3 regions of the Butyricicoccus porcorum genome follow, and region 3 is predicted to be linked to each of the others. Evidence: predicted binding sites of a transcription regulator. Region 3 holds the regulator's gene; each other region holds the start of a gene.
What was found. Region 3 encodes HrcA, which represses chaperone genes, less so after heat shock. Its sites were predicted from a motif close to TGTTAGCACTCNNNNNNNNNGAGTGCTAACA; they were not measured.

Region 1 (10,521 bases), 1.2 Mb from region 3:
TGGACTCGAATGCCGGGAGCAGCAGAAGTGTGGACAGCGGAATCTGGAAGTAAATATAGGTAAACATCAGGCCTACAACCGAATACAACGGAAATTCTGCCAGAAATTGAATGCCGTATTTCTGTCCGATCAGGGTGAGAATGCCCGTGTTGCCCAGCATGATAATGTAGGCAAATGCCAGCGGAACGCCCGAAAAATTGGAAACCATATTGAGCAGGCTCATGAAAATCTTTTTCGCTCTGCCGCCTTTTTCATAGGCCGCCTTGGATCCAAAGAATGCCACAAACAGGCCGATGACAGATGAGAACACCGCAATAATCAGGCTATTAAAAATAGCTGACCGATATAGTTTTTTGGTAAAAACCTGGACATAATTGGCCAAGGTAAGACCAATCTCTCCGCTCTCTGGTGTAAAGCTTCTTACGATAATGGTTGCAATCGGGATAATCTCAAACAGCCCCACCAGAATCACGAACGGAAGCAATGCCAGCAAATACTTTTTTGTCTGCGTCTTCCTCATAATTCCACTCCCTGTTTATTTGGCGTATGCCATGACTTCTTCATTCCACAGAGAGGGAAGCTCTGCCACGGTTTCTTCCCATGCTTCCTGATCTTCTACCATCTTTACATTGTTATACTGATTATCCGGGATCATTTTTTCCTCCAGCTCGGCCGGCAGATCTATATCGCGCACTGTTTTCGCATACCCCTTTGCCAGATTCAACTGTCCCTCATCACTCAGAATATATTCTCTCGTCAAAGCTGCCGCATACGGACGTTTGGTATACGCGTTGATGATAGTTGTGTAACCACTCTGTACCGAACAGTCGCTCGGAATGCACATCTCAAAATCTGCATCCGGATTGTTTTCCTTGATCTGTTCGCGGTAGCCGATTCCTACGAAATCCCAAATAATTGCAACGCCAATTTCACCCTTTTCAATGCGGCTGAAATTGAATTCTCCCTTATCCAGACGTCCCTGCTCCGCAAGCTGGCGGAAGAAATCCAGACCCGGTTGAATGTTGCTTTCATCTCCGCCCATTGCATAAGCCGCAGCCAGCACAGCATACTGTGCTCTGGTGGACTTTGCAACGTCACCGATGGATACGACATAGTCGCCGTCCAGCAGATCCTGGAATGACGTCGGCGCATCCGGAACCAGCCTCTTGTTGGTCATCAGCGCCATGGTTCCGTAATATGCAACCACCCAGTCGCCATCATCATCTTTTGCCCAATCCGGGATTTCATCCCAATAGCTGGTCTTATATTTGAGAGTCAGGCCCTTTTCTTCTGCAACTGCGCCGTAGGTCTCACCCACATCACCGATATCCTTGGTCGCATTGTTCTTCTCCGCCTCGAACATCGCCAGTTCCTCTGCGGAAGACAGGTCGACATCGGTGTGCTTCAATCCATATGTATCGTAAATTCCGCTCCACGTATCATCCCAGTTTGCCCAGTCATCCGGCATACCTACGGAATTAACTTCTCCTTCTTCTTTCGCCTTGGCTGTAATCTCTTCCAGAGACATGCTGTTCAAATCTACACTTTCTGTTTGTGTGCTGCCTGTACTTCCGCAGCCTGCAAGACATGCGGCAGAAATCGTAGCTGTTAAAACCGCAGCCGTCAATTGAATGAATCTCTTTTTCATTGTTACCTCCTGAAATTAAATGGATCTTTTTTGACTTCTTTTACAGCATACTTCTTTGTGCAGCAAAAACTTCAACTCATGAATCAGTAAAGTTTGTTAAATTCAAGAAAATTCTGACCGCTATTGTACCGGAATTTGAATTTCCAGCACGGTTTCCTCCGCATTGTTGGTCAATGTGACATCGATTTTATATATTTGCAAAATCTTGCCGCAAATTCGATAGTTTTTCTCCTGAATGTACTGCTTGATTTTCTCAAAACAGCGATCATATTTTTCCAGAACTCCATTTTTATAGTACATGCAGACATACTTACCTGACGGAATTTCCCTCAAATAAGTTGTGTCCGCCTTTTCGGGAGAAACCAGCAGCATCGGTACAGCCGGAATAAGCTGATCGTTGGGGACAAGCAATCTCTCGTCAGCTATGACTCCTACCCGGTCACTGGCAAGGATCGGTATTTTTTCTCTGATATAATTCTCCAGCTTGGTGAACGCCATCGCATGCTCTTCCCTGTCGCCCGCTTCCTTTCCAAAGGTAACCATATAACGGATTGGAAATTCCATTTCAAATACGGTTTCCATTTGCGGAAGGTCAGACAAACTTCTCAAAAACGCCAGCTTCCGGAGCAGCGCCTCATTCAACTGCATTTGTTCCTGTAATTTTCGTTCAAATTCCCTCTGATACTCCTCCAGCATCGAAAGAGACTTTTGAAAATTCCGATTGTCAAGGTATTCCTGAATCATATTCAGACTCATACCGGCCTGACGCAGTTCAAGAATGGTTCCGAGGCGTTCATACTGGCGGATCGAATAATACCGTCGTCCGCTCTCCGAGGTATAATCCGGTTTCAGCAGCCCGATTCTGTCGTAATATCTCAGAGTTTCACTTGTGATGTTTTTTAATTTTGCCAGTTCTGAAATTGAAAGTACATATTTGACCATGTTGTCTTTCCTCTGTATTTTTGGGTGTGCGAAAAAGGGACTCATCTGAGTCCCTTTAAAAAGATTGGATTCGTCCATGCGGTATTTCCGTGTCGGTCGGTGCATTCAACCCGGATGTAATCCTCATTGCCGCGCAATGCAAACCTCGCCTCGGTTATGTCATCTTTCCCTGACCGGGATACCACACATCCTCCTGCATTGATGTAATTGCCTGCGATAAAATTTACTCTGTTTACTGAACTGCACTGCACATATGCCACATTGTCCCGAATACCCCAGTCAAAGATTTCCGGGCCAGAAGAAGAATAATAATTTCCGTCCACAATGGCCTGAACAATCGATTCATGGTTCAGCTTCTCCGCTTTGACTACGATATATCCGCCAAAACTGTCCTCCACAATGCCATCATTGTGGTTGTCATCCGAAGCAACGGCAAAAATTTTCTTTCCCTTGCGCAGCATAACATCCCAATGCAGAGAATCAACTCCTGTTGCACTTTCGTTCACCGTGCCGTAATTAAAAATTTCCATTGCCGTACAACCCTCAATATCGATAAATTCATCCTCCCTGACTCTGGACCAGACAGGGTGATTGTAGGTAGTAATGCATCCATGTTTTTTCAGATCATCCTGAAGCTCCTGCGCCACAGCTGCGCCATCCCAGTTGCCGTAAAACAGACGCGGCGGATAATATTCCAGATGATGAAACAGATTGTGTTCTGCGTTCTTTTGCATCTCTTCCGTTCCCAGGATGCCGTGAATATGATGAATCCGCAATCGTTCCGTTTTACTCTCATCCTCATACAACACGGCTGATGCCTCCAGAGCGGGCAAAATAAGAAACGTATCACTGCCCAATTCGTTGCGGTAATCGGAATATAAATCGTGATCGCTGATGGCCAGAAAATGATATCCATGCTCTTTATATAATGCAGCAACTTCGTCAGGTTTCAATAATCCATCTGAATTTGTCGAATGGCAGTGCAAATTGCCTTTGTACCATGTTCCTGTTTCGGTAAAACCGTTGATATTCATAAAATCACCTCTTCCCTATCGTATCTGCCCCCAATGCTGCAATCTACCATACCAGCGTAAAATTTTGGTTAAGTCTTCTTAAAATGTAAAGCTTTGATTTTGACATCAGTTAAAAAATGTGTATAAAAGCAAAAAAATTCCCGCCTTTCGGCGGGAATTCGAGCCTGTCGAAGAACCCGGCTGCGCATTAAGCGAGAGCCAGATTTTGGCACATATAGGGAAAAAGCCGGAAAACTGGAATAGGGAAATGGATCTTCCACTTCCACATAGCCAGCTTTTTCAGATTCATGGCAGCAAATTTAAGCTTCACCCAGTTGGTAACTTGAGCCAAGCCTCGATATTGTGTATAGCGCATACCATGCTTTTCTTTGGCATCTGCAAATACACGTTCAATCTTTTGTTGTCGGAGTTTATATAAGTCACGATATTCAGTCATATGACGTGCGTCTTCTGCCAACTCTACATAATCAGCCCATACGTGTCTGGTGACAGTCTTTTCAAACTTTGCACTCGATGTACACAGCTCTCTGGTCGGACAATGTTCGCAGACGTATGACCTGCTCTTATATTCACGATATCCATCTTTGTTCGTTGTTGCATAATGAAGTGTTTTATACTCCGGACAGATTACACAATCATAATACTCATCATAAACATATTTCCACCATTCATGACCGCCTTTCTTTGTCATTGGACGTTTATATGCTGTAGATAATACTCTTCCACTCTCAAAAATACGTTTACAAATCGAAGGAGTTTTGTAGGCGCTGTCTGCTACTATCGTTTTATGTTCTGGGTAATGTTCGCAAAGCTGGTCATATAACGGGTCAAATGCTACACTGTCATGTACATTTCCTGCTGTTACTTCTACGTCGAGAATAAAATTATGCTTGTCACAGGCTGTATGCGCTTCGTAGGCAAAACACTTCTTGTGTTCACCTTTATGGAATACGCCGGCATCCGGATCCGTTGTCGAAACTGTTATTTCTTTCTCCTTTGGCGGTGTTGAATCGTCATCATCGTTGAATGGCTTTTTGTCGTGTTCTTCGCGATCTCTGTTAATTTCTTCCCGCAGCTCCTTTGCATATCGTTTTGCTTCAACTGGAACAGCTTTTCGTGCTTTTTTCTTCATGTTTGCACTTGCTTTGATATGTGTCCCATCGATAAAAATTGCACTCGTATCCAGAAATCCTTCCTTTGCTGCTGTGTTCAATATCCACCGAAATATATATTCTACAGTTGCTGTTGTAAAACGATGCTTAAAATTATAGCTTACTGTTGAAAAATGCGGCACCTGCTCATTCAATGGATAACCGATAAACCACCTGTATGCAACATTCATATTCACTTCTTCCAGCGTCCGCCGGAGCGATGGTATCCCATATATGTGCTGTATCATTACAATCTTAAACAATACTACCGGATCGATACTTGGCCTGCCGTTGTCCTTGCAGTACAAATCATCTACAAATTCATAAATTTGTTTGAAATCTACTGCTGCATCTATTTTCCTCAGTAGATGATCCTCGGGCACTAACATATCCAGACTTACAATCTCTACTGCCTCTCTGTTTTCCTTCCCTTTTACTATCATTTTATCACCTGTCTCTCTTATCTTTATTATAACAGAAAAAGCCGCCTTTCGGCGACTTTTTCGACAGGCTGAAATTCCCGCCTTTCGGCGGGAATTCTTAAATCGAGAATCTCTCGTAAATTTGGTGTACCTTGTGTTATGGCACTGACTTAGTACATGCCACCCATGTCCGGAGCAGCCGGAGCAGCAGCCGGAGCCGGCTCCTTGATGTCGGTAACAATGGACTCGGTTGTCAGTACGGTAGCTGCCACAGAAGCCGCATTCTGCAAAGCAGAACGGTTAACCTTCGTCGGATCAACAATACCGGACTCGATCATATCGCAGTAGGTCTCGCTGTAAGCGTCGAAGCCATAGCCAACCTTGCCGGATTCGCGGATCTTCTCCAGAACAACTGCGCCATCGATGCCTGCGTTTGCAGCAATCTGCTTGATCGGAGCCTGAAGTGCCTTTGCAACGATGCTGACACCAGTCTTCTCATCACCTTCGCAGGTATCAGCAACAGCAGCAACTGCGGAAACTGCATTGACATATGCAACGCCGCCGCCGGCAACAATACCCTCTTCAACAGCAGCGCGGGTAGCGTTCAGTGCATCCTCAACACGCAGCTTCTTTTCCTTCATTTCAGTCTCAGTTGCAGCACCAACCTTGATGACAGCGACACCGCCAGCCAGCTTTGCCAGTCTCTCCTGGAGCTTCTCACGGTCGAAATCAGAGGTGGTCATCTCAATTGCATGACGGATGTTTGCAACGCGTGCCGCAATTTCTTCCTGTGCGCCAGCGCCGTCAACAATGACAGTGCCTTCCTTGTTAACCTTGACCTGACGTGCACGACCCAGCATATCCAGCGTAGCGTCCTTCAGCTCGAGGCCGATCTCTTCCGAAATAACCTGGCCGCCGGTCAGAACAGCGATATCCTTCAGCATCTCCTTGCGGCGATCGCCAAAGCCCGGAGCCTTAACTGCAACACAGGTGAAGGTGCCGCGCAGCTTGTTCAGAAGCAGGGTAGACAGTGCTTCGCCTTCCAGATCCTCTGCAATGATGAGCAGCTTCTTGCCGGTCTTGACAATCTGCTCCAGCAGCGGCAGCAGATCCTGAATGTTGGAAATCTTCTTATCGGTAATCAGGATAACAGCATCATCCAGAACTGCCTCCATCTTATCGGTATCCGTTACCATGTACGGCGTGATGTAGCCGCGATCGAACTGCATGCCTTCTACGATTTCAGAATAGGTCTCAGCGGTCTTGGACTCCTCGACGGTAATAACGCCGTCAGCGGAAACCTTCTCCATTGCCTCAGCAATCAGATCGCCGATTGCAACGTCGCTGGAAGAAATCGCTGCAACACGAGCAATATCGCTGGTGCCCTTGATGTTCTCGGAGTTACCCTTGATTGCTTCAACCGCAGTAGCAACGCCCTTGGCGATACCCTTGCGCATAATCATCGGATTTGCGCCTGCTGCAACGTTCTTCATACCCTCAGTGATGATAGCCTGAGCCAGAACGGTAGCAGTCGTAGTGCCGTCGCCTGCCAGATCGTTGGTCTTGGTTGCAACTTCCTTGACCAGCTGTGCGCCCATGTTCTCGAACGGATCATCCAGCTCGATGTCCTTTGCGATGGTAACGCCGTCGTTGGTGATCAGCGGGGTGCCGTACTTCTTGTCGAGAACGACGTTGCGGCCCTTCGGACCGAGAGTTACCTTAACCGTATCAGCCAGCTGGTCTACGCCGCGACCCAGTGCACGGCGAGCTTCCTCGCCGAAAAGAATCTGCTTTGCCATGATATAATAGCCTCCTAAATGATGGGTAATAAATGCTTAAACTTACTCGACAACAGCCAGAATGTCGTTCTGACGGACAACGATCAGTTCCTCGCCGTCAATCTTGACCTCGGTGCCGGAGTACTTGCTGGTGATTACCTTATCGCCAACCTTAACCTGCATAACGACTTCCTTGCCGTCGACAACACCACCCGGGCCAACAGCCAGAACTTCTGCTACCTGCGGCTTTTCCTTTGCAGAGCCGGTGAGAATGATACCGCTCTTGGTGGTTTCTTCTGCTTCGGTCATCTTGATGACAACGCGGTCAGATAAAGGCTTGAGCTTCATAATAAAAATCCTCCTAAGATGATTAAAATAACTTCTTCAGGTTTAGCACTCGATTACCCGGAGTGCTAACGTATATTATATTATATCATTTGCCCCGAATACGCAAGAGTTTTTTTCCGATTTTTCCAATATTTTTGTAAACAATTTATGAATGACCCTCAAACCGCTTGTTTGGGCGATTATTGCGATTTTTCTGAACTTTTTTCATGTTATTCTTTGTGTTGGCAAACGAACGGAACCGCTTTCGCTTTTCAGGCGGCTGATAATACATAAACAGATTACAGCGCAGCATGCCGTTGTACAGTTTTCTTTTTTTATCCGCTTTTACCCCGAAAAACTCCTCAAATTTCTCGTCAGAGCTGATAATATACTGCTTCATTGGCGAACGAGAGGCGGTTGTGCCAAAATTTCGCAGCAGCTTGCGCGCAGAAGCAACGTCCATCATGCGCTCACCGTACGGTGGATTGCAGATCAGTGTGCCCTCGCGTCTGTCCAGGCGCAGTGTGCAGGCATCACGTGTCTCGAAACGCACCGTATGCTCTACGCCCGCCTTTTTCGCATTTTCCGCAGACAGCTCAACGCATGCCGGATCGATATCACTGCCGCAGATGTCATAGCAGCGGTCACGGTAGATGACGTCAAGTGCCTGTTCCCTTCCCTGCCGCCACAGCTCCGGGTCGATACATGCCCATTTTTCCGCGTCAAAGGAACGCGCCAGTCCAGGCGCGCGGTTCATGGCAATCATCGCCGCCTCGATCGGGATCGTACCCGAACCGCAGAATGGGTCGAGAAATTCTCCCCGCCCGCGGTAACGTGAGAGATGCACCATCGCCGCCGCAAGCGTCTCGCGCAGCGGCGCTTCGTTTGCATTCGCGCGGTAACCGCGCTTGTGCAGTCCAGCACCCGAGGTATCCAGATACAGTGTTGCAATATTATCCATGATAGAGAACTGTACCTGGCAGCGCGGGCCAGTCTCCTCAAACCAGCCAATGCCGTAGGATTCCGACAGGCTTTTGACAATCGCTTTTTTTACAATGCTCTGGCAGTCCGGGATGCTGTGCAAATTTGAATTCAGCGAATAACCCTTGACCGGGAACGCACAGTCCTTTTCAATGTAGTCCAGCCACGGGAGCTCGTAAACACCCTCAAACAGCTCTTCAAAGGTACGTGCCGGGAATTCTCCCACTTTAATCAACACGCGCTCCGCGCAGCGCAGCCACAGATTAGCCCATACCAGTGTGCGCGCATCGCCGGAAAAAAATACCCGCCCGTTTTCGACACGGACATCGGTCAGCCCGCCGCCATGGCGCAGCTCATCGCCGACGATTCCCTCCAGTCCGAACAGGGTCGGACAGCAAAATTCATATTCCATATATAAAAATCCTTCCATAATTGCCGCAGAATGCGGCGTGTGTTTCATTGTACTATACTTTCGCCGGTCAGACAAGTAGCTTTGACATGATCTGCCGCGTTTCACTTTGCATTTCCAATTGTTTGTGTTATACTGAATACAATACTGAATGATTCGAGGTGTTCGCATGATCCGTTACGGCTTTATCCGTACCAAAGACGAAATCAAATTTTTGATCCTGACCTGTATGACTTACCTGCCGTTTCCGGTATCCTACGACGCTATCGTAGATATCTGTACCTGGTGTGACGATGGGTTCGGTTATTTCGAGCTGTCTGAGGCATTTTCCGAGCTTCAGGATTCCAAACATGTGCAAAAAACGAAAACCGACGGCGAAGAAGTGTTTTCCATCACACAGAAGGGCCGCGAGACCGCAGATGCTTTCCAGAACCGTCTGCCCTATACTGTGCGCGAGGCAGCTGAACTGTCCGCATTGCGCGTGATCCGCAAAATACGCCGCGATGCACAGGTTTTCGTAACCACGGAGCAGAAGGACGAAAAGGATTTTGTCGTCGAAATGACCATGCAGGACGTCTTTTCCGTCCGCATGAATGTCGTCAGCCTCCAGCAGGCCGCGCTTCTCGAACAGAACTTCAAAAAACATGCCGAAGAGATGTATCAGCAGCTGCTGTCCACACTCACGCATAACTACGAAGAATAACGGCAGAACAAGGCGGATTGCAAACCGCCTTTTTTGCTGCCAAAAAAAATGATATAGATTGGAACGGTGAATCATGTCAAAAAAAACAAAAGGTATTTTATTTATCATTCTGTCGGCGTTCTGTTTTGCGCTGATGAATCTGTTTGTGCGGCTGTCCGGTGATCTGCCGTCCATGCAGAAGAGCTTTTTCCGCAATTTCGTTGCATTTATTTTTGCACTTGCGGTCCTGCTGCGGTCAGAGGAAAAGTTCAAATTCAACCACAAAAATCTCCCGCTGCTGATTCTGCGCGCTACATTTGGCACGCTCGGCATTTTATGCAACTATTATGCGGTTGACCATCTGGTGCTGTCGGATGCATCTATGCTCAACAAGCTGTCACCGTTTTTCGCCGTCATTATCTCATATTTCTACCTGAAGGAAAAAGTCACGCCGTTTCAGATCTCGGCGGTTATCATCGCTTTCCTCGGCGCACTGTGCATCATCAAACCGGGCTTTTCCTCGCTTACAACAGGCCCCGCACTGCTCGGCGCGCTGGGCGGACTCGGCGCAGGTGCAGCGTACACGATGGTGCGCAAGCTCAGTCTGAACGGCGAACGCGGGCCGTTTATCGTCTTTTTCTTCTCCGCATTTTCATGTGTCTTCTGTCTGCCCTATCTGCTGTTCGCCTATCACCCGATGACCATGCAGCAGCTCGTGTTCCTGCTGCTCGCCGGTCTGGCCGCAGCGGGCGGACAGTTCGCCATTACAGCAGCCTATGCCAATGCGCCGGCGCGTGAAATCTCCGTCTTCGATTACTCACAGATTGTTTTCGCCGCGCTGCTCGGCTTTGTCTTCCTCGAGCAGATTCCGGATGCGCTCAGCATTATCGGCTATATCATCATCTGCGGCACTTCCATTGCGATGTTTTTCTACAATCAAAAACACTGACACACGCAAAAATCAACCCCGCAGCCGAAGCCGGCTGCGGGGTTGCTCTATACCCAGATTTTATTTCTCACGTATATCGATAAACTGTCAATTGCTTTCAATGAGACCGTAGCCGCCAGCCGCTCTCTTGTAGATTACGGCAGGTGTGTCGTCAGATTCCGCATTCTTGAAGAAGAAGAACTGGTGTCCCAGCAGATT
Region 2 (10,521 bases), 120 kb from region 3:
TGGTGCGCACGCTCCTCGTTAAAGAGAATGTTCGCAGAAACCTGTCCCTTATGCGTCCACTCGTAATGGCGGAACAGGTTTTCATAGCGCGGATCGCCTGTGCCGATGATAACCAGCTGGATATGGGATGCAACCAGGCGCTCCATAACCCACTCGACCAGATCCAGACCCTTCTGATCGGTCAGGCGGGTAATCATAGCGAGCATCATGACATCCGGATCCTCCGGCATGCCCAGCTCGCGCTGGATGGCCAGCTTACATGCCTTTTTGCCTTCCTTAAAGCTTGCAACATCGTAATTCTTCGCAATCAGCGGATCGGTTGCCGGGTTGTAAGCGTCATAATCGATGCCGTTCAGGATACCGCTGAGGGTGTCCGCCTTCGCGTTGAGCAGGCCGTCCAGACCCTCGCCGTAATACGGCATGCGAATCTCGTTGGCATACGACTCACTGACTGTCGTAATGCGGTCGGCGTAAACCAGTCCGCCCTTGAGCATGTTGGCATCCTTCTTGTATTCCATGCGGCCGAGGACGAAGACATGTCCCGGCAGGCCGGTAAAACGGCGCATGGTCTTGATATCCCAGACGCCCTGGAACTTCAGGTTATGGATGGTCATGACTGTGCGGATGCCGCGATAGAACGGGTTGTTCTGGAACATCTCGTGCAGATAAACCGGGATCAGTGCGGCCTGCCAGTCATGGCAGTGGATGATATCCGGACGGAAGCCGATGAACGGCAGCATAGACAGCACAGCCTTGGAGAAGAAGCTGAACTTCTGGATATCCCACAGGATATCGCTGTACAGCTTTTCGCCGTGGAAGAAATGCTCGTTGTCGATATAATAATAGCGGATACCGTCCAGCTCGCATGTCATAATGCCGACATAGAAATTGCCCAGCCCGCCCAGATCCATATAGAAATTTCCGATATAAGAAAAGCGACTGCGATACTTCTGCGGGATACAGGTATAGTCCGGAATGACGACACGCACATCGTATTTTTCCTTATCCAGGGATTTAGGAAGCGCGCCGACAACATCCGCCAAACCTCCGGTCTTGACAAACGGTACGCATTCCGATGCGGCAAACAATATGTTCTTCATATTTTAAGCTCCTCCATCTTATGTCCTCACTCTGTGAGCCTGCGGCGGAATCCGCCGTCCAGAATATAGCAACTTTGTACAAAAATTGCATCGTTGTATTCAGACTAATTATAGAACATGTCCGCATGCTTGTCAACCGGCTCGCCTGCCCCAGTTTGATGCAATGTGTCTTCTTTTTTCTCCCATTTTCGCGGTTCTGTCCGGAAATATACGTCGCAGTGCATGATATTCATCGTTTTGTGTTATATTTACCTATCCTGTGAACCGCAATGGCATACGGTTTTATCCGGCTTATTCACCGTCCGCCGGCGACCAGAATCCAACCTCAGCCGAGCCGGAACCGGTGTCCTCTGCCGGGGCAGTATCGCCGCGCAGCACAGTCACACAAGCGCCAACTGCAATCGCAAACAGCAGTACAACGACAAGGATGACAAACAGCATGCCGCGCTTGCTCATCAGCTGCTCCGGCGCATCGTCCTCGTCTTCATCAGCAGCCTGCCGTTCTGCTTCGGTAAAGGATTCCGGTGCATCCGCGATAAAGTCCGATGGAATTGGAATATCCGGGATGTCCGCAACATCGACCTGCGGCAGCTCCTCTTCCTGCTGCTCCTGCATCGCCGCGCGGATCTCCTCCTTTGCCACAGCGCGCGTGTAGTCCAGAGCGCCTGCACTGTCCGGCTTCGCCTGCTCCTGCATCGCCGCGCGAATATCCTGCTTCTCAACTGTGCGCGTGGTTTCCATATCCGCCGCGCCGTCGTGCTTCGCCTGCTCCTGCATCGCCGCGCGGATATCCTGTTTCTCAACTGTGCGCGTGGTTTCCATATCCGCCGCGCCGTCGTGCTTCGCCTGTTCCTGCATCGCCGCGCGAATATCCTGCTTCTCAACTGTGCGCGTGGTTTCCATATCCGCCGCGCCGTCGTGCTTCGCCTGTTCCTGCATCGCCGCGCGGATATCCTGTTTCTCAACTGTGCGCGTGGTTTCCATATCCGCCGCGCCGTCGTGCTTCGCCTGCTCCTGCATCGCCGCGCGAATATCCTGTTTCTCAACTGTGCGCGTGGTTTCCATATCCGCCGCGCCGTCGTGCTTCGCCTGCTCCTGCATCGCCGCGCGGATATCCTGTTTCTCAACTGTGCGCGTGGTTTCCATATCCGCCGCGCCGTCCGGCTTCGCCTGTTCCTGCATCGCTTCGCGGATGTGTTCCTTCGCTACCATGCGTGTGAAATCGTCATCCCCCGCCTCGTCCGGCAGTTCCATACTCCCACGCATTTGTTCTTCAATGGCCTCGCGGATATCCTCCTTTGTCACCATGCGCGTGAAATCCATATCCCCTATGTCATCCGGTTTCTCCGCCTGCGGGATTGTATCCGTGCGGACAAAATCATCCGGAATTGCAATGGTAAAGTCATCTTCCCCATCCTGTGCCATGCGGCTGGAAAAAAAGTCAACCGGAATCGAAACGGTGTCATCTTCTATCGGGCGTGGGCGCTCTTTTTTCACAGCTGCCGTCGGCGCGCCGCAGAAAATACAGTATTGGGTTCCGTCTTTCAGCTGGCTTCCGCATCGGATACAATACATGCTGTCTCCTCCCTTTTTGCCTTCCTGGTTTTCTTCGATTATACCCCATACTTCAAAATATGACAAGTTTGGCGGCATCAATTCGTGCTTCTGCACACAAACTGGCATACACACACTCATTTTATGTATGTCCGCACAATCAAAGAACCCCGGACGGCATGCCTGCTGTCCGGGGTTCTGGTATTAAAACATGAAAAAGGGGGGCTGAGTTGGAAAAGAGCGGATCCGCTTCCCTGCGTCTCGTACCTGACGCATCGATGGGAAGAGATCCAAACTGGTAATAGGGAGATGAATCAACAAAAACAGAGTCGAAACCTGTTTTTCTGATTGTATTTAGTATATCGTCCGAATATGACGTTCCTTTGACAAATTTATAAATTCTTTTTGACGAATTTGTTTCGGGTTTGTTACAAACTCCGCAGTCAGAGGCAATAGAAAACACCGATCACCAACCCGACGGCAATGCCAATCGCCATGACTGCCGTACTGATGGGATACCATTTTTCGTCCTCTCCCTGTCGGCGCAGCTTCTGAAACATGCCGCGGATGAGAACAACCACACCGAATGCAACGATGACTTCAAGACCCACACAGCCTGCCACAACCAGTGCCGAGCCTGCCGTCAGCATGCGGCCAATCAGCATGACCGAGCTGGCCGCCAGACAGATCAGCACAAATGTGACAATCGGCAAGCCTCCGGTCTGTTCCGAGAGATCCGGCAGCTCGTCGAGCGGATCATGCTCCAGCTGATTCTGTTCCGGCTCCGTCGGTTCGTGCATGTCTCCGGGTCGGTTTCCGTTTTCGTCCTCAATGCATGTAATGCGATAGTTTTTCTGCTCTCTGTCCTGTGCCATCCGGTTGCCTCCTGCCCATTTTTTCTGATATCATAGCATATTTTGCCGGAATACGCAAAGGCAGTGCGTTCCCGTCTAAAAAATCGGGCCTCCCGCCGCATAGCCGGACAGATCCGGCCCGCAGCAGGGAAGCCCTGTAAAAATATGATGAGTGACTGTTGTATGATAAATTATTTTGCCATCAGGTCACAGATTGCATTGGAGAATGCTGCCGGATCTGCAATCGGAATCCCTGCAATCAGCAGTGCCTGATTGTACAGCAGTTCGGTATACTGCTTCAGCTTATCCTGATCGTCGTTGTACAGCTTGCACAGCGTCTCGAAGACCGGATGCGACGCATTGATCTCCAGAATCTTCTCCGCGTTGACATGGCCCTGTCCGTTCGGCATCGCGTTGAGCACACGCTCCATCTCGATGGACAGGCTGCCCTCAGAGGTCAGGCAGACCGGATCGCTGACCAGACGGGAGGAAACACGGACATCCTTGACCTTGCCATCCAGCGATTCCTTCATGAGGTCGAACATCGCACGGTTAGCAGTGGACTTTTCTTCCGCTTCCTTCTTCTCCTCATCGGAAGACAGATTCAGATCGCCTGCCGTAATCGAACGGAACTTCTTTTCATCCTGCTCTGCCAGCAGGTTGATGACGAATTCATCGATGTCTGCGGTGAGGTACAGGATGTCATAGTCGTGCTTGCGCACCATCTCGGCCTGCGGCAGCTTATCCAGCAGATCGACATTTGTGCCCGCAGCGTAATAGATTTCCTCCTGGCCTTCCGGCATAGCCTCGCGGTATTCCTTCAGCGAAATCATCTTCTTCTCCTTTGCGGAGTAGAACATCAGCAGATCACGCAGCTTTTCCTTGTCTGCGCCATAATTTGCATAAGCACCTGCCTTGATGGTATAGCCGAATGCCTCCCAGAACTTCTCATAATTCTCGCGGTCATCCTTCTGCATCTTGAGCAGTTCGGACTTGATCTTCTTCTCGAGGCTGATGGCAATCGCCTTGAGCTGGCGGTCATGCTGCAGCATCTCACGGGAGATGTTCAGCGACAGGTCGGACGAATCGACAAGGCCGCGGACAAAGCCGAAGTAATCCGGCAGCAGGTCAGCGCATTTATCCATAATCAGCACGCCGGACGCATACAGCTGGAGACCCTTCTGATAGTCCTTGGAATAATAGTCATACGGTGCCTGTGCCGGAATGTACAGCATGGAGGTGTACGATGCAGTCAGGCCCTCGGAATGCGAATGAATGACGCGCAGCGGCTTCATATAGTCCATGAACTTGGAGCGATAGAACTCGTTGTACTCATCCTCCGTGATGTCCTTCTTGTCCTTTTTCCAAAGCGGAACCATGGAGTTGAGGGTTTCATCCTCATAGACGGTTTCATACTCCGGCTGATAATCCTCCGGTGCATCCTCCGGCTTCGGCTTCTCCTTGGAATGCGGCATCAGCATCTTAATCGGGTAACGGATATAATCGGAATACTTGCGAACCAGACCTGCCAGGCGGTAGGTCTCGAGAAATTCGTCATAGCCTTCCTCAACGTCGCCATTTTCATTCTCCTGATTCGGCTTGATGGTCAGGATGATATCGGTGCCGAAGCTGTCCTTCTCGCCCGGCTCAATGGTATAGCCGTCCGCACCGTCCGACTCCCAGACATAGGCCTGCGTTTCACCGCACGCCTTGGAAATGACGCGGACATTGGATGCAACCATGAACGACGCATAGAAGCCGACACCAAACTGACCGATGATGTCGGTATCTTCGGTCTGATTTTCCTTTTTGAAGGCCAGCGAACCGCTCTGTGCAATGACGCCCAGATTGTTTTCCAGCTCATCCTTCGTCATGCCGATGCCGTTGTCCGAGATGGTCAGCGTGCGCGCATCGGTGTCTGCGGTCAGGCGAATTTCATAGCCGTTTTCCGGAACAAGCGATGCATCGGTCAGCGAACGGAAATGGCGTTTGTCGATGGCGTCACTCGCATTGGAAATCAGCTCACGCAGGAAAATTTCCTTGTGCGTATAGATCGAGTTAATCATCATGTCGAGCAGGCGCTTGGACTCTGCCTTGAACTGCTGTTTAGCCATAGTATGTCAATCCTTTCGGTAATTAAAAATACACGGTCAGCGCGCGAATCCCGCGCGGGTGTTAGCACTCTCAACTATCGAGTGCTAATATAGCATAAACCATATGGCAGAAAAATGCAAGAGGAAATTTGTAAACAAACATTGAATGAAAGGTTTCCGCCGAAAAAATGCAAAAAAAGCGCCCGGACACGGCGATATGTGCGCGAAGTCCGGGCGAACAGCTTTATTATTTTACTCTGCGGCCTCCGGGAGTTCAGAAGTGCAGTGTGGGCAGCGGGTCGCCTCGATGGCGATTTCCGACTTACAGAACGGACAGATTTTGGTGGTTGGCGCTGCGGGCTCCTCCGGCTTTTTGCCGAGGCTTGCGGCCTTGTTCATCAGCTTGATGATGGCGAACAGCACAACCGCCATGATAAAGAAATTGATGACAGCGGTGATAAACGAGCCATAGCGGATGGATACGCCAAAGACCGTCGCCGCCATATCCTTAAAATCCGTCTTGGCAACCAGACCGATGAGCGGCGAAATGATGTCGTCAGTCAGTGATGTGACTATGTTCTGGAAAGCGGCGCCGATGATGACACCGACAGCCAGGTCAATGACGTTACCCCGCAGGGCAAACTCTTTGAATTCTTCGATGAGCTTCTTCATGTGATGCGTCACACTCCCTTTTTCTGTTTTACGCAAATCGACACCGCACAGAGAACCGTTTTCCCCTTTTGCCGTGTCAGTATTGATGTGGTGCATCAGAAAATCAGCACCAATGCAGCGACAACAAAAATCGCAGCAATCACGCCGAGCATGATATAGGTATTGCGGTCTTCCTTCTTCTGCTGCTCCTCACGGCGCACCTTGGCTTCCTGCAAGCGCTGCTGCTGGCTTTTGTGTACTTTTTTAACAGGTCTTCCCACGTTATCCTCCTCCGTTTTTGTTACTATTACGAAATCAGAGTAACAAATTTCCCGTGAAATGTCAACGCCTGTGCCTGCGAATCAGCAGATACAACAGCAGAAAAACCGCACTGCCGCATACGACACCGGAAAAATCCAACACCACATCCGAAACCTGTGCACTGCGGTCGGACAGTGTTTGCAGCATTTCATCCGTCACCGCGCACAGCAGACCGAAAAACAGTCCATGCAGCACATAATGCAGGTTGACCCGGCGGCGCACTGCCCAGAGATGTTGGGTAAAAAATCCAAGTGCGGCAAATTCACAGAAATGTGCCAGCTTGCGCACCACATGTTCCGTCAGGCCATTGTAGCCAAACACCCATTGAAACAATCCCGACAGCACGCTGAGCATGCCCACGCTCTGTTCGGTGGACTGCGCGCGATTTTGCAGGGAATTTCCAAAAATAAAAACCAACAGTGCGGCAATCAGCAGAAGATTTCCAACTGTCCCCCAGACCTGTCTGCTTTTCTGTGGCATATCCAGCCTCCTTTTTGTCCATATTATGTCCGCCCGACAGCCGGCGGCTCACCGTCCTCCGGCAGTCTGCGGAAAAATCGGAAGACAAACGGAACCGCTGTGAGAAACGTCAGGACATCTGAAATCGTCTGTGCAATCTGTACGCCGGTCAGCCCTATAAAATGCGGCAGGATCACAACGAGCGGGATAAAATACACACCGCTGCGCAGAATTGCCAGAAATGTCGCCTGTTTATTCGCACCGATGCTCTGGAACAGCATGTTTGCACACAGCGCCAACGGCTGGAAAAACAGCGCAATCAGCTGCACGCGCAGGGCAAACGTGCCGATTTCAATGACCGCCGGATCATCGCGGAAAAAGCCGATCAGATGTGATGACAGCAGCATACCGACCACGGCAAGTGTGCCGAGGAAGAATTCCCCCACGCCCAGTGTAAACAGGAAGCCATGCCGCACACGGGAATATTTTTTTGCGCCGTAATTGAAGCCGCTGACCGGCTGGAAGCCCTGTCCGATGCCGAGACCGACGGCAAACACAAAGAAACAGATCCGCGCGACAATCGTCATCGCGGAGACCGCTGCGTCGCCGTAGACGCCTGCCTGCCCGTTGAGCACCATGGTGGAAATACTCGACAGTCCCTGCCGCATCAGGCTGGGAAATCCAGTCGCACAGACATCCGGAAGCATCCGGATGCCGTCCCTTGCTGCATGCAAAGACAGCTTGCTCTGTGTCTTGCCGCGCAGGAATGGGCTGAGCAGAATACAGAAGCCGATGCACTGGGAAACCGCTGTCGAGATGCCGGCACCTTCTATGCCCATATGAAATTTCCGGATCAGCAGCCAGTCTCCGAAAATGTTGAGCAGACCGCCGGTGGTCATGCCGATCATGGAAAACATCGCGCGGCCCTCATAGCGCAGGATATTGTTGAACACAAAGCTGCTGGTCATGACCGGAGCCGCCAACAAGATAAACGTCGAATACGTGCGCGCATACGGCAGAATGGTTTCCGTACTGCCGAGCAGCCGCATGAGCGGGGTCAGAAACAGCAGACCGAACACCGTAATGGCAACGCCGGAGAGCAGGGACCAGAAAAAGCCGGTAGAAGCTGCCTGCGTTGCGCTCTCCCTGTCCTGTGCACCCAGCTTGCGCGAGAGGATACTTCCCGCACCGTGGCCGAACATAAAGCCAACGGCCTGTAAAATCGCCATCAGGCCAAAGACAACACCGACTGCACCGCTCGCGCTTGTGCCGAGTGTGCCGACAAAATAGGTATCCGCCATATTGTAGATGCTGGTTGCCAGCATGCTGATGGTTGTCGGAATGCCGAGCTTTAAAATCAGGCGCGACACCGGGGTTTCCGTCATGCGCCGGTACTGCGCCGAAGCGCCTTCCGAGGTATGTTGATTCACAGAAATTCCATCCTTTCACAAAAACAAAAGAGAGCAAAGCCGGTACGCTCCAGCTCAGCTCTCGGTTTAGTATACCATAAATCAGGCATAAATGACAAAGCTTTTCTGTTTTTTCATTTCTCACATCGTATGCCCTGATGAACCATTTCCCCCCTCTGCCGCGAACTTTCATCCAAAAAGACGTATTTTGCATATCATTCAGGCGATTCGCCAGGTAATTCTGCACATTTTGTGAATATCGAATTGTCTGTTTTGCCACTTTATTCTCCCAGCCCTATATGTTATTATACAACACAAAATCAGCATGGTCTTGCCGAAAGAAGAATCCTATGGTTCATCTGTGTCCGCTGTTTTTCCTCCCGGTGGCTGAGCTTGTTCTGGCTGATGCCGTTTTTCTCAATCTACTCTGTCAGTTTGATTTTTATCTTGCCGTATCTTTCCAAAATTCACCATCTCATTTGCAAATAAATAGACAAGGATCGTGTAACTTTTTAGCATGATTTTCTAAGTTGCAAGAAGTCTTGTGTCATTACTTGCACATATAGGCAAAACGGATCGATGGAGGAAGCGTGCGGTATGCTCCGGCATGGATATACGTTGGGTCTGCGCTGTGCAGACACAAGTTCAGGCCATCCGTTACAGGTATAAAAAACAGGCAGATGCAACTGCATCTGCCTGCATATTCTGCAAAATTACTTGTCGATGGAAATGACCTGATCGCGGCCGGGGCCTACGCCGAGCAGGCGAACCGGACAGCCGATGATTTTCTCCAGCTCCTTGATATAGTTCTTTACATTGACCGGAAGCTCGTCAAACGTCTTGCACTTGGTGATGTCCTCGGTGAAGCCGTCGAACTCCTCATAGATCGGAGTGCAGTGCTCCAGATCTGCAAAGTTTGCCGGGAACTCGGTGATGCGCTCGCCCTTGAAATCATAGGCAACGCAGACCTTCAGCTTCGGCAGGCCGCACAGCGGGTCAATCTTGTTGATGACCATCTCGGTCAGGCCGTTGACGCGAACCGCATAGCGCGCGATGACTGCGTCGAACCAGCCGGTACGTCTCGGACGGCCGGTAACAGTGCCGAATTCGCCGCCGGCATTGCGGATATAATCGCCGGTCTCGTCGAACAGCTCGGTCGGGAACGGACCCTTGCCGACGCGAGTGGTATAGCTCTTGCAGATACCCACAATCTCGTCAATTGCAGTCGGGCCGACGCCGGAGCCAACACAGCAGCCGCCGGAAACCGGATGGGACGAGGTGACATACGGATAGGTGCCCATATCAAGGTCAAGCAGCGTGCCCTGTGCGCCCTCGAACAGAACCTCCTTGCCCTCCTTGATGGCATTGTAGGTCAGAACAGAGGTGTCGCAGACATGGCTTCTCAGGCGGTCTGCATAGACCTTGTACTCTTCGAGAACTGCCTTGATGTCAATCGGCTCGCCGCCGTATACGCCGGTGATGACCTTGTTCTTGCGCTCGCACGCCTCAGTCATAACCGCTTCAAAGCGCTCCGGATCGACAAAGTCGTGCATGCGCACGCCGATGCGCTCCGACTTGTCCATATAGGTCGGGCCGATGCCCTTCTTAGTGGTGCCGATGTCATCGCCGCCGCGCGCCTTTTCGCTCAGCGCGTCCAGCTCCAGATGCCACGGCAGGATGCAGTGTGCACGAGCATCGATATACAGCTTATCGGTAGAAATCCCGCGCTCATTCAGGCCATCCATCTCACCCAGAATGGACTTCGGATTGACAACGACACCCGGTCCGATGATGTTGACACAGTTCGGATACAGGATGCCCGACGGAATGAGCTGTAATTTATATGATTCGTCGCCGACTACGACGGTATGGCCAGCATTGTTGCCGCCCTGAGAACGCACGACAAGATCAGCCTGTGAAGCAAAGATGTCAATATACTTTCCCTTTCCTTCGTCGCCCCACTGCGCGCCCAATACAATTTTGCCCGGCATAAAAAATTGCCCCTTTCAGATGATTTCGGGGCTGTTTTTCTGCCCCGTGAGCTTTTTCTGATGCTATTATATCATTTCTGCCGATTTAA
Region 3 (10,521 bases):
CTCATCATGGCGATTATCATCATGCTGTCCATGTTCCTGACCCGCCGACTTGACCGCAACAGGGGGATTGAAGTATGAAAAAGAAAAAATTTCCGCTGACGCGCGTCATTCTGGCAGCTGTGATCGCGTTCTTTTATATCCCGATTGTGTATACCGTCGTCTTTTCGTTCAACTCATCGCGTTCGCTGACCCATTTTTCCGGCTTTTCCCTGCGCTGGTATGAAAAGATGTTCGCCTCGTCCACGACCATGAACGCAATCTGGATGACATTTGTCATCGCAATTCTGGCGACCATTCTTTCGACGATCATCGGCACGATTACAGTCATCGGCCTGTCCAAATGCAGCCGCCCGCTGCGCTCAGCTGTCAGTATGATTAACGACCTGCCGATTATGAACCCGGATATCGTCACGGCCATCGGTCTGCTGATGTTCTTCGCAACGATGGAAATCAGCAAGGGCTTCGTCACACTGCTGCTCGCACATGTTGCATTCTGTACGCCCTATGTCATGCTGTCCATCACGCCGCGGCTGCGCACACTCGATCCAAATCTCGCGGATGCGGCACTCGATCTCGGTGCAAATCCCTGGCAGGCGCTGTGGCATGCGATTATCCCGCAGCTGATGCCGGGCATTGTCTCCGGTGCACTGATTGCCTTCACCATGTCATTCGATGACTTCGTCATTTCCTATTTCGTCACGGGCAACGGCGTGCAGAACATCTCGATTCTCGTCTACACGATGTCCAAGCGCATCAATCCGTCCATCAATGCGATTTCCACGCTGGTTATCGTCATCATCACGGCGGTGCTCATCCTGTTCAACCTGATTCCGATCATCCGCGACCGCGCCATGGGGCGCCGCAAAAAGGAGGAAACCGCATGAAACACAGATGGCTTTCCGCCGCCCTGAGCGGTACACTGCTGCTCGGCCTGCTGACCGGCTGCGGCGGCCCGGGCACGGAATTTGACGGCACCAACCAGACCTCCGGCAGCTCCGACACGCTTAAAATTTACAACTGGGGCGAATACACCGGAGAAAACCTCATTGATAATTTCGAGGACGAATATGACTGCCATGTTATCATGGAATATTTCGATTCCAATGAGATGATGTACACCAAGATCAGCGCGGGCGACAGCTATGACGTACTCATTCCGTCCGACTATATGATCGAACGCCTGATAAAGGAAAACTATCTCCAGCCGCTCGACAAAGAGATTATCACCAACATCGATCTGCTGGCGGATGACTGCCGCGGGCTGGATTACGACCCGGACAACACCTATTCCATCCCGTATTTCTGGGGCTCGGTCGGCATCGTCTACAACAAAAACACAGTCTCCCGCGATGACCTCGAGCGCGAAGGCTGGAACATCCTCGCGGACACCAAATATGCCGGCAGACTGTATCTCTATGATTCCGAGCGCGATTCCTTCATGATGGCGCTCAAGGCGCTCGGCTATTCGATGAATACCGACAACGAGGATGAGATCAATGCGGCATATGAATGGCTGTGCAACGTCAACAACACGATGAAGCCGGTTTATGTCACCGATGAAATCATCGACAACATGATTAACGGCATCAAGGACATCGGCATTGTCTACAGCGGCGATGCAGCCTATATCCTGTCGGAAAATCCGGATATGGGGTATTACTGTCCCGACCAGGGCACAAACATCTGGAGTGATGCGATGGTTATTCCGAAAAATGCCTCCAATCCCGAGCTTGCCAACCTGTTTATCAACTATGTCCTGACGTATGACGCGTCGATGGACAACACGGAAACGGTCGGCTATACGTCCTCCAATGCGGAAGTCATGGCGGATGCCTACGGCGAAGGCGGCATTTATGAAGGCAATGAGGCGTATATCCCGCGCTCCGGCTACGACAAGGATGAAGTATTCCGCGACAATGAAGTGCTGCGGAAAAAGCTCTCCGAGCTGTGGATTAAAGTCAAGGCAAAATAATTTTGCCCGCACATACAAAAAGCAGAGAATGGAGCGCTCCATTCTCTGCTTTTTTCGCGTCTGTTATGCCTCCGGCTGTGCTTCGCCTGCGGTTTCGTCCGGCTCGGCGGAACTCTCTTCTTCCGGGTCGGGCTGTGCGGCCTCGGACGCTGTCGCACCCTTCAGCCCTGCCTTTTGCAGCTGCTTGCCCTCGTCTGCCGTTTCAACATTCAGTGTAACGGTATCGCCCGTACCCAGCAGGACAGCCTGCTCGTTGTCCGCCGCGCTGAGGATATAATACACATCCCCACCCTGCAAGCGGATATAATAATATGTCGTGCCGCTGATAACCGCGGTGCGGACATCGTCAATCACGCCGGTCATTTCCTCCGTTGCGGACTGTGTAACCTCTGCGCCATTGCTCTCCAACAGCTTGCGGTAATTCGCCTGACAGTCCTTGATGGTGGAACCGGTGGCGACAATCTGATACTGTGCCATGTTGACCATGCCGTACTGCTTGACCAGTCCCGCATTGTCCTTGAGCGCGACGGTATACGTCGGCTGGCCTTCGATCATCAGCAGAATCGGGAAGGTCGCGTCATAATTGAGGTGCTGTACGACGCCCTCTGCGCTCTCCATTGCGGAAAATTCCTCCGCGCCTGCGATTTCATAAAATTCCGTTTCGCGCGTGCGCAAATTGGTAAAGATAAAGCCGATATTGGATTCATCGCTCACAACCGAAGTCACGCCGGTGTAAATATACAGGTCATTGCCCTTCGGGATGTAGTTATAACCCTCTGTCGTGCGCACAACGCCCTTCTGACCGACCACCGAGTTGATCCAGCCGTTCTGATAGCTGCCATACCAGTCATACTGCTGCATGATAATTTGCGGGCTGTATACGTTGTCAATCCAGTCGGGGATATCGCCCCGTTCATAGCGCGTGCATTCACCCGTCACCGGGTCGACCGTAATGACACCCTTGACATCCGTTCCGCTGAACAGCATGATTTTATGCTCCAGCACCGGGTAAACCCAATATGGATTGCCCGATTCATCCAGCTCAAAATGCGGGTCGCCCAGCATGTCACATGGATAGTTGAACCGGACATGCCGCAGCAGGTTGTCATTGAAATATGCCTGCTGGGAATATTTGATGCCCTTGCCGTCTTCCAGCCGGACAATTTTGGTATTCTGTGTTTTCATATCGACGGTAATATAGGCCGGAATGCCGGTGCTGCGGTTCATAAACCATTTGACAAAGCCGACATAATCCAGCGGCTGGACGCGCACCGGCGCACCCGCAACCGTCACCTGATAGGTATCATACAGCTCGAACTGCGAGACCTCATCGACCAGATTACCGAGCGCACGGTTTGCCAGACGCGATGCGCTGTCCTTGTCCAGCAGCGGCACATTGTCAATCGTCGGCGTATATTCCTCGATTTGCTTCTGTTCAATCGAATCCTGCATCAGCGATGCATACTGATGTGACTGCAAAATCGGGCTGGACAGCAGGGCCAGCGCAAAAAAGGCCACAACGCCAACGCCGATCACTGCCGTGCACACCCGGCGCAGGTTGGACGCAAACGAACCCCTACACAGCGCACTGGTCAGCACCATCAGGATAAGCAGGTTTTCCCCTGCGAACGCCCAGAAGCCTGTGCTCTGAATATTGATCGCAGGCAGCGAGACATAGAACTGCACCAGCAACTGGAGGACAAACAGCACGGCTGTCAGCACAATGCGGCTGGCTTTGGTCTTCTCCTGCGGTTTTTTGTGATTCTTCTTTTTGTCGCGGAACTGGCGGAGCTGTTCCTTCCAGTTTTTCTTTGGCGGCTGATTCCCAAACGGGCCCTGCCCAAACGGATTTTCCCCAAACGGGCTTTGTTGCCCAAAGAAATCGTTGTTGTTCATCATGTTTCCTCCCTCTCTCCCCGGGGAATGTTCCTCCGGGTAAGTTTACCCCTATGGTACTATATTTGGACAAACAAGTCAATTTTGTGTAGGAAAAAGCGGGGGTTCGCCGCGCGAAAAAGCCGCCCGTCGTGGGCGGCTTTTGCTGTGTCATCAGTCCTTTTTGCCGAACAGATCCTTCATCTTGTCGCGGAACGACTTGCGGCCCGGATGGTTCTGCGGCGTATCGCTGTCCTCCAGCTCACGCAGCAGTTCCTTTTGTTTGTCGTTCAGGTTCTTCGGTATCTCGAGCGTGACCTTGACATACTGGTCGCCGCGGCCGCGCCCGTTGACCATCTGGATGCCCTTGCCGCGCATGCGGAAGACGGTACCCGGCTGGGTGCCTGCCGGCATGCTGTATTCCACCTTGCCGTCAATCGTCGGAACAATCAGCTTTTCACCGAGGCATGCCTGTGCATACGAAATCGGAACCTCACACCATACGTCATACCCATCGCGCTGGAACAGCGGATGCGGACGAATGGATACGGTGACAATGACATCGCCTGCCGGGCCGCCGTTGGTGCCTGCGCCGCCCTGACCGCGCAGTGCGACACTCTGACCGTCATCGATGCCCGCCGGGATGGAGACCTTCAGCGTGCGCGAACGGCGCTCCGTACCGGTACCGTGGCACTTCTTACACGGCTTCTTGATGATCTTGCCCGTGCCGCGGCAGTTGGAGCACGGCGAAGAGCTGGAGAATGCGCCGAACGGCGTTCTCTGGGTCTGCTGTACCGTGCCGGTGCCGTGACAGGTCGGACAGGTTTCCGGAGTATAGCCCTTTTCCGCGCCCGTGCCGCCGCATTCGGTGCACTTCTCGACGCGGTCAATCGTGATTTCCTTTTCACAGCCGAATACCGCTTCCTCAAAGCTCAGTACGACAGATCGGCGGATGGACTCACCCTGACGCGGTGCATTCGCGCGGCTCTGGCGCGAAGAACCACCGAAACCGCCGCCGAAAAAGCTGCCGAAAATGTCGCCGAGGTCGACGTCTTCAAAGCCGCCGAAGCCGCCTGCGCCCTGTCCTGCGCCATAGTTCGGATCGACACCCGCGAAACCAAACTGGTCGTAACGCGCGCGCTTCTCCTTGTCGGAGAGGATTTCATATGCCTCTCCGGCTTCCTTGAACTTGTCTGCGGCTTCCGGGTTATCTTTATTCAGATCGGGGTGATATTTTTTTGCCAGCTTGCGGTACGCCTTTTTGATCTCGTCATCGGTCGCACCCTTGCTGACGCCAAGCACCTCGTAATAGTCTCTTTTATCAGCCATATGCTATGACCCTCCTGCAAATGTAAGGGGCGAACCGGGATGAACCGTGTCGCCGGAATAAATGAGGTTATCTTGCGGCTGCCGGAATGCACATGTTTTTCTCATCCGAACAGCCGACAAGGCAGGTTGAATCCCAACCTGCCTGCCGTCTTGTTTCTATTGGATTACTTGTCGTCAGAAACATCCTTGAAATCTGCATCATAATATTGCTCGCCGTTTGCACCGGTCTGTGCACCGCCCTGTGCGCCGCCTGCAAAGTCGTTCGGGTCAGCACCCTGCGGATTTGCCTGCTGGTACATCTTTGCGGAGATTTCCTGGAACTTGCCCATCAGGCTGTCAGATGCTGCCTTGATCGCATCGGTGTCGGTGCCCTTGAGTGCATCCTTGACCTTGGTGATCTCAGCCTCAACAGCGGACTTATCCGCCGCGTCGACCTTATCGCCCAGCTCGCTCAGCGTGTTCTCGCACTGGAAGACCAGCTGCTCCGCATTGTTGCGGATTTCAACCTGCTCCTTGCGCTTCTTATCCTCTTCTGCGAACTTCTCCGCTTCCTCAACTGCCTTGTTGATCTCGTCATCCGACAGGTTGGTCGATGCGGTGATGGTGATCTTCTGCTCCTTGCCGGTGCCCAGATCCTTTGCGGATACGTTTACGATGCCGTTTGCATCGATGTCGAACGTAACCTCGATCTGCGGCACGCCGCGGCGTGCCGGAGCAATGCCATCCAGATTGAAGCGGCCAAGGGTCTTGTTGTCAGCTGCCATCTCACGCTCGCCCTGGAGGACATGAATCTCAACGGACGGCTGGTTGTCAGCTGCGGTGGAGAAGATCTGGCTCTTCTTGGTCGGGATGGTGGTGTTGCGGTCGATCAGCTTGGTGCATACGCCGCCAAGGGTCTCAATGCCGAGGGACAGCGGGGTGACATCCAGCAGCAGGACGTCCTTGACATCGCCGCCGAGTACGCCGCCCTGAATAGCTGCGCCAACTGCGACACATTCATCCGGGTTGATGCCCTTGAATGCATCCTTGCCGGTGATCTTCTTAACGGCTTCCTGAACCGCCGGGATACGGGTGGAACCGCCGACCAGCAGGATCTTGGACAGGTCGCCAGCGGACAGGCCTGCGTCGCTCATTGCCTGGTTAACCGGGCCCATGGTTGCTTCAACAAGGTCATGGGTCAGTTCATTGAACTTTGCGCGGGACAGTGTCAGCTCCAGATGCTTCGGGCCGGTTGCGTCCGCGGTGATATACGGCTGGGAAATGGTGGTGGTTGCGACACCGGACAGCTCGATCTTTGCCTTCTCAGCAGCTTCCTTCAGGCGCTGCATTGCCATCTTGTCGCCGCGCAGGTCGATGCCGTTGGATTTCTGGAACTCAGAAGCCATCCAGTCGATGATGCGCTGGTCGAAGTCATCGCCGCCGAGGTGGTTGTTGCCTGCGGTTGCCAGAACTTCCAGAACGCCGTCGCCGATTTCCAGAATGGAGACATCGAACGTACCGCCGCCGAGGTCATAGACCATGATCTTCTGCTCCGATTCCTTATCTACACCGTAAGCCAGTGCAGCTGCGGTCGGCTCGTTGATGATACGCTTGACGTCCAGGCCTGCAATTCTGCCTGCGTCCTTGGTTGCCTGACGCTGTGCGTCAGTGAAGTATGCCGGAACCGTGATAACTGCCTCGGTAACCGGAGAGCCGATGTAGGCTTCCGCATCCGCCTTCAGCTTTTGCAGGATCATTGCAGAAACTTCCTGCGGGGAATACTTCTTGTCGTCGATGGCAACACGGTAATCCGAGCCCATGTGACGCTTGATGGAAATGATGGTGCGGTCTGCATTGGTGACAGCCTGGTTCTTTGCGGTCTGGCCGACAATGCGCTCGCCCTGCTTATTGAATGCTACGACAGACGGGGTGGTTCTTGCACCTTCGCTGTTCGGGATGACGACAGCCTCGCCGCCTTCCATGACAGCGACACAAGAGTTTGTAGTACCTAAGTCAATGCCGATAATCTTGCCCATGATAAGTTCCTCCTATTTAGAAAAGATGTTATTTTACAAAGAATTCAGTTTGCGACCTTGACCATCGCCGTGCGGATGATCTTGTCGCCGTGACGGAAGCCCTTCTGGAAGCATTCTACAATGCTGTTCTCCTCGAGGTCTTCGTCTTCGATATGCATGACCGCGTTGTGTACGGTCGGATCGAATGCGGAGCCGGGCTCCGCGGTGATGATTTCGACGCCGAGCGATTCGAGCGCAGACTCAAACTGCCGTGCTGTCATTTCGACGCCCTTTTTATATTCGGTATCGGCGGTTTCCTGCGCCAGCGCACGCTCCAGATTGTCATAAATCGGAAGGATGGCGGACAGGGCCTTTCCGGTTGCCTCCGAGCGGATCATATCGCGTTCCTTTACGACGCGCTTGCGGAAGTTGTCGTATTCGGCAGCCATGCGCATATAGCGGTCATTCAGCTCATCAAACTGCTTTTGCAGTTTTTCCTCTGCGGTCAGCTCTTTTTTTTCTTCGGCCGATTCCGCCTCAGCAGCTCCGGCAGCCTTTTCCGCCTGCGCAGCCGCTGCGGTTTCCGCTTCCTGCTGAACGGTTTCCTGCTCTACGCTGTCTTTGGTTTCCATGTGTGGTCGTTCCTCCTCCATCGCCGCCATGCCGCGGCGGGGTAATCATATGCTATGCAACTGCATGCTAGTCTTCGTCGAAAAAGGTCTCGGCAATCAAACGATTGAGCCCTTTGGAGAACAGCGCCAGCCGTGCGGACAGCTTCGCGTAATCCATTCGGGTCGGGCCGACGATCCCGATCAGGCCGCGTCCGACTGAGCCGATGTTATAGGTCGCATAGACCATGCTCGCGTTCTGCATCGGTCCCTTGCCGTTTTCCGGCCCGATGGTGATGCGCACGCCGTCGATGTCGCGGGTAAACGCCCGCAGGGCAGGCATGTTGCTTTCATCCGAGATGAAATCCAGCAGCTCCTGTGCCTTGTGCACATCCCTATATTCCGGATATGCCAGCAGCTTGGAGGCACCCTGCAAAAATACCTTCTGTTCGCTCATCTCCTCGATGAACTCATTGAGAAATTCTGCAACCAGTGTCAGCAGTGCGGTGACACCTGCGGCGCGGCGGACGATGTCGAACCGTTCCGGCGTGATGGCATCGATCGGGATGCCGGTCAGCGTCTGGTTGAGCACATAAGTCAGCAGCTCCGCCTCATCCGCTGTCACCGGAGCCGCAGTGCGCAACATCTTGTTTTTGACAACGCCGCTGTCGGTGACGGCAACGATGACAAAATCCACCGGGCTGACTGAGATAATCTGGAATTTCCGGATGGTGACGCGCTGCATCACCGGCGTGACGGCGAGCGTCGTATAATCGGTCAGATTGGAAATCAGCTTGCCGGCCTCAGACACCATGCGGTCAAGCTCCTTGACCTTGAGCTTCATAACCGAATTGATGCGGTCGACGTCAGCGGCGGTCAGATTTGGCTGACCCATCAGCTCATCGACATACAGGCGATAGCCTGCGGGCGACGGAATGCGTCCGGCAGAGGTGTGCGGTTTTTCCAGATAGCCCATTTCCTCCAGCTCGCTCATCTCATTGCGGATGGTAGCGGAAGAAAATCCAAGCTCCGGACGGCTCGCAATCGCCTTGGAGCCAACCGGCTCTGCCGTGCGAATATAATCGCCGATGATTGTCTTTAAGATCAGTTTTTTTCGTGCGGACAGCTCCACGGTGTTCACCTCCTGATGATTCCGGGTGCTTTAGCACTGTCTTGCTTTGAGTGTTAGCACTCAACCTCTCTGAGTGCTAAATACAAGATACCACCCGTCCCCCGCAATGTCAAGGAAAAGCCGGGGAAATTCTGTGAATAATTTGTGAATGTTGAAAATTGCTGTAAAATTGACCGTTTGGGGCAGAATTTCCCGGCGGGATTTGGGCAGTTTTTCAAATCAGGTGTCTGTTCCCTGCGCGCGCCGGTTTCACGGCGCGAGCCAGACCCGCAGAAGGAGCCGCTTGGATTGCACGAACCGGTTCCGTCTCTCCTCTGTGCGCGTCGGCACTACTTTTTCCGTTGTTTTTATGCGCAATTTCCGTTGTCCAGCACGAAATGCTATGATATACTAGTATTTACGATAAAACGGCGGGCATACCTGCCGCCGTGAACGCCTGCCGCAGAGCAGCTTCTCCTGCTGTGCGGCGCAAAAGGAGCAATCATGAAAGACCAATCTCTCATCCGCAATTTTTCGATTGTGGCGCACATCGACCACGGCAAATCCACGCTGGCTGACCGCCTGCTGGAACAATGCCATACCGTTACCCAGCGCGAAATGGAAAGCCAGCTGCTGGACAATATGGATCTGGAACGTGAGCGCGGCATTACGATCAAAGCCCGTGCCGTGCGCATGGACTATGAAGCGCAGGACGGGAAAACATATCAGATGAACCTGATCGACACGCCCGGCCATGTCGACTTCAATTATGAGGTATCGCGCTCACTCGCTGCATGTGAAGGCGCTGTACTCGTCGTCGATGCCACGCAGGGCATTGAGGCACAGACACTCGCCAACACCTATCTCGCCATCGAGCACGGTCTGGAGGTTCTGCCGGTCGTCAATAAAATCGATCTGCCGTCCGCTGACCCGGCGCGCGCCAAGCATGAAATCGAGGATATCATCGGCATACCCGCAGAGGATGCGCCGGAGGTCTCTGCCAAAATGGGTATCAATATTGAAGAAGTGCTCGAACGCATTGTCAGCGATATCCCTGCGCCGGATGGCGATCCGGATGCACCGCTGCGCGCCCTCATCTTCGACAGCCAGTATGATACCTATCGCGGCGTCATTGTCTATGTCCGCGTTATGGAAGGCTGCATCAAGCCCGGCATGAAGGTTTCCATGATGGCGACCGGTGCACAGTTCCAGGTTGTCGAAGCCGGTTATATGCGCCCGCTGTCGCTCGAACCGTCCGCAGACGGCCTGTGTGCCGGTGAGGTCGGCTATTTTACCGCTTCCATTAAAAATGTATCTGATACGCGCGTCGGTGATACCGTCACCGGTACCGAAAACCGTGCCGCCGAGCCGCTGCCCGGCTACCGCAAGGTACAGCCGATGGTCTTTTCCGGTGTCTATCCGGCGGACAGCGCACGCTATCCCGATCTGCGCGACGCACTGGAAAAGCTCCAGTTAAATGATGCCTCTCTGACCTTCGAGCCGGAAAGCTCCATTGCCCTCGGCTTTGGCTTCCGCTGCGGCTTCCTCGGCCTGCTCCATATGGAGATCATTCAGGAACGCCTCGAACGCGAATATGATCTCGACCTCATCACCACCGCACCGAGCGTTATC

Region 1: ACLM7Z_RS10025 (co-chaperone GroES) is a predicted target of HrcA. The motif match lies at 7,364-7,394, and genes of this name have one in related genera.
Region 2: htpG (molecular chaperone HtpG) is a predicted target of HrcA. The motif match lies at 5,682-5,712, and genes of this name have one in related genera.

The regions. Positions count from the first base shown of each region.
Region 1 is NZ_CP178353.1:2,021,048-2,031,568, reverse strand. It holds gene ACLM7Z_RS10055 (ABC transporter permease) at 1-520, opposite strand, end outside; gene ACLM7Z_RS10050 (ABC transporter substrate-binding protein) at 536-1,648, opposite strand; gene ACLM7Z_RS10045 (MerR family transcriptional regulator) at 1,769-2,590, opposite strand; gene ACLM7Z_RS10040 (CehA/McbA family metallohydrolase) at 2,632-3,624, opposite strand; gene ACLM7Z_RS10035 (IS1182 family transposase) at 3,812-5,218, opposite strand; gene groL (chaperonin GroEL) at 5,368-6,996, opposite strand; gene ACLM7Z_RS10025 (co-chaperone GroES) at 7,039-7,323, opposite strand; gene ACLM7Z_RS10020 (THUMP domain-containing class I SAM-dependent RNA methyltransferase) at 7,469-8,695, opposite strand; gene ACLM7Z_RS10015 (DUF4364 family protein) at 8,844-9,395, shown strand; gene ACLM7Z_RS10010 (DMT family transporter) at 9,469-10,323, shown strand; gene hpf (ribosome hibernation-promoting factor, HPF/YfiA family) at 10,411-10,521, opposite strand, start outside.
Region 2 is NZ_CP178353.1:664,925-675,445, forward strand. It holds gene glgA (glycogen synthase GlgA) at 1-1,100, opposite strand, end outside; gene ACLM7Z_RS03215 (zinc ribbon domain-containing protein) at 1,392-2,675, opposite strand; gene ACLM7Z_RS03220 (hypothetical protein) at 3,098-3,529, opposite strand; gene htpG (molecular chaperone HtpG) at 3,700-5,622, opposite strand; gene mscL (large conductance mechanosensitive channel protein MscL) at 5,854-6,273, opposite strand; gene ACLM7Z_RS03235 (G-protein coupled receptor) at 6,369-6,533, opposite strand; gene ACLM7Z_RS03240 (VanZ family protein) at 6,595-7,053, opposite strand; gene ACLM7Z_RS03245 (MATE family efflux transporter) at 7,077-8,462, opposite strand; gene ACLM7Z_RS03250 (adenylosuccinate synthase) at 9,155-10,432, opposite strand.
Region 3 is NZ_CP178353.1:782,369-792,889, forward strand. It holds gene ACLM7Z_RS03790 (ABC transporter permease) at 1-78, shown strand, start outside; gene ACLM7Z_RS03795 (ABC transporter permease) at 75-884, shown strand; gene ACLM7Z_RS03800 (ABC transporter substrate-binding protein) at 881-1,972, shown strand; gene ACLM7Z_RS03805 (CvpA family protein) at 2,036-3,871, opposite strand; gene dnaJ (molecular chaperone DnaJ) at 4,022-5,176, opposite strand; gene dnaK (molecular chaperone DnaK) at 5,341-7,191, opposite strand; gene grpE (nucleotide exchange factor GrpE) at 7,236-7,832, opposite strand; gene hrcA (heat-inducible transcriptional repressor HrcA) at 7,870-8,910, opposite strand; gene lepA (translation elongation factor 4) at 9,394-10,521, shown strand, end outside.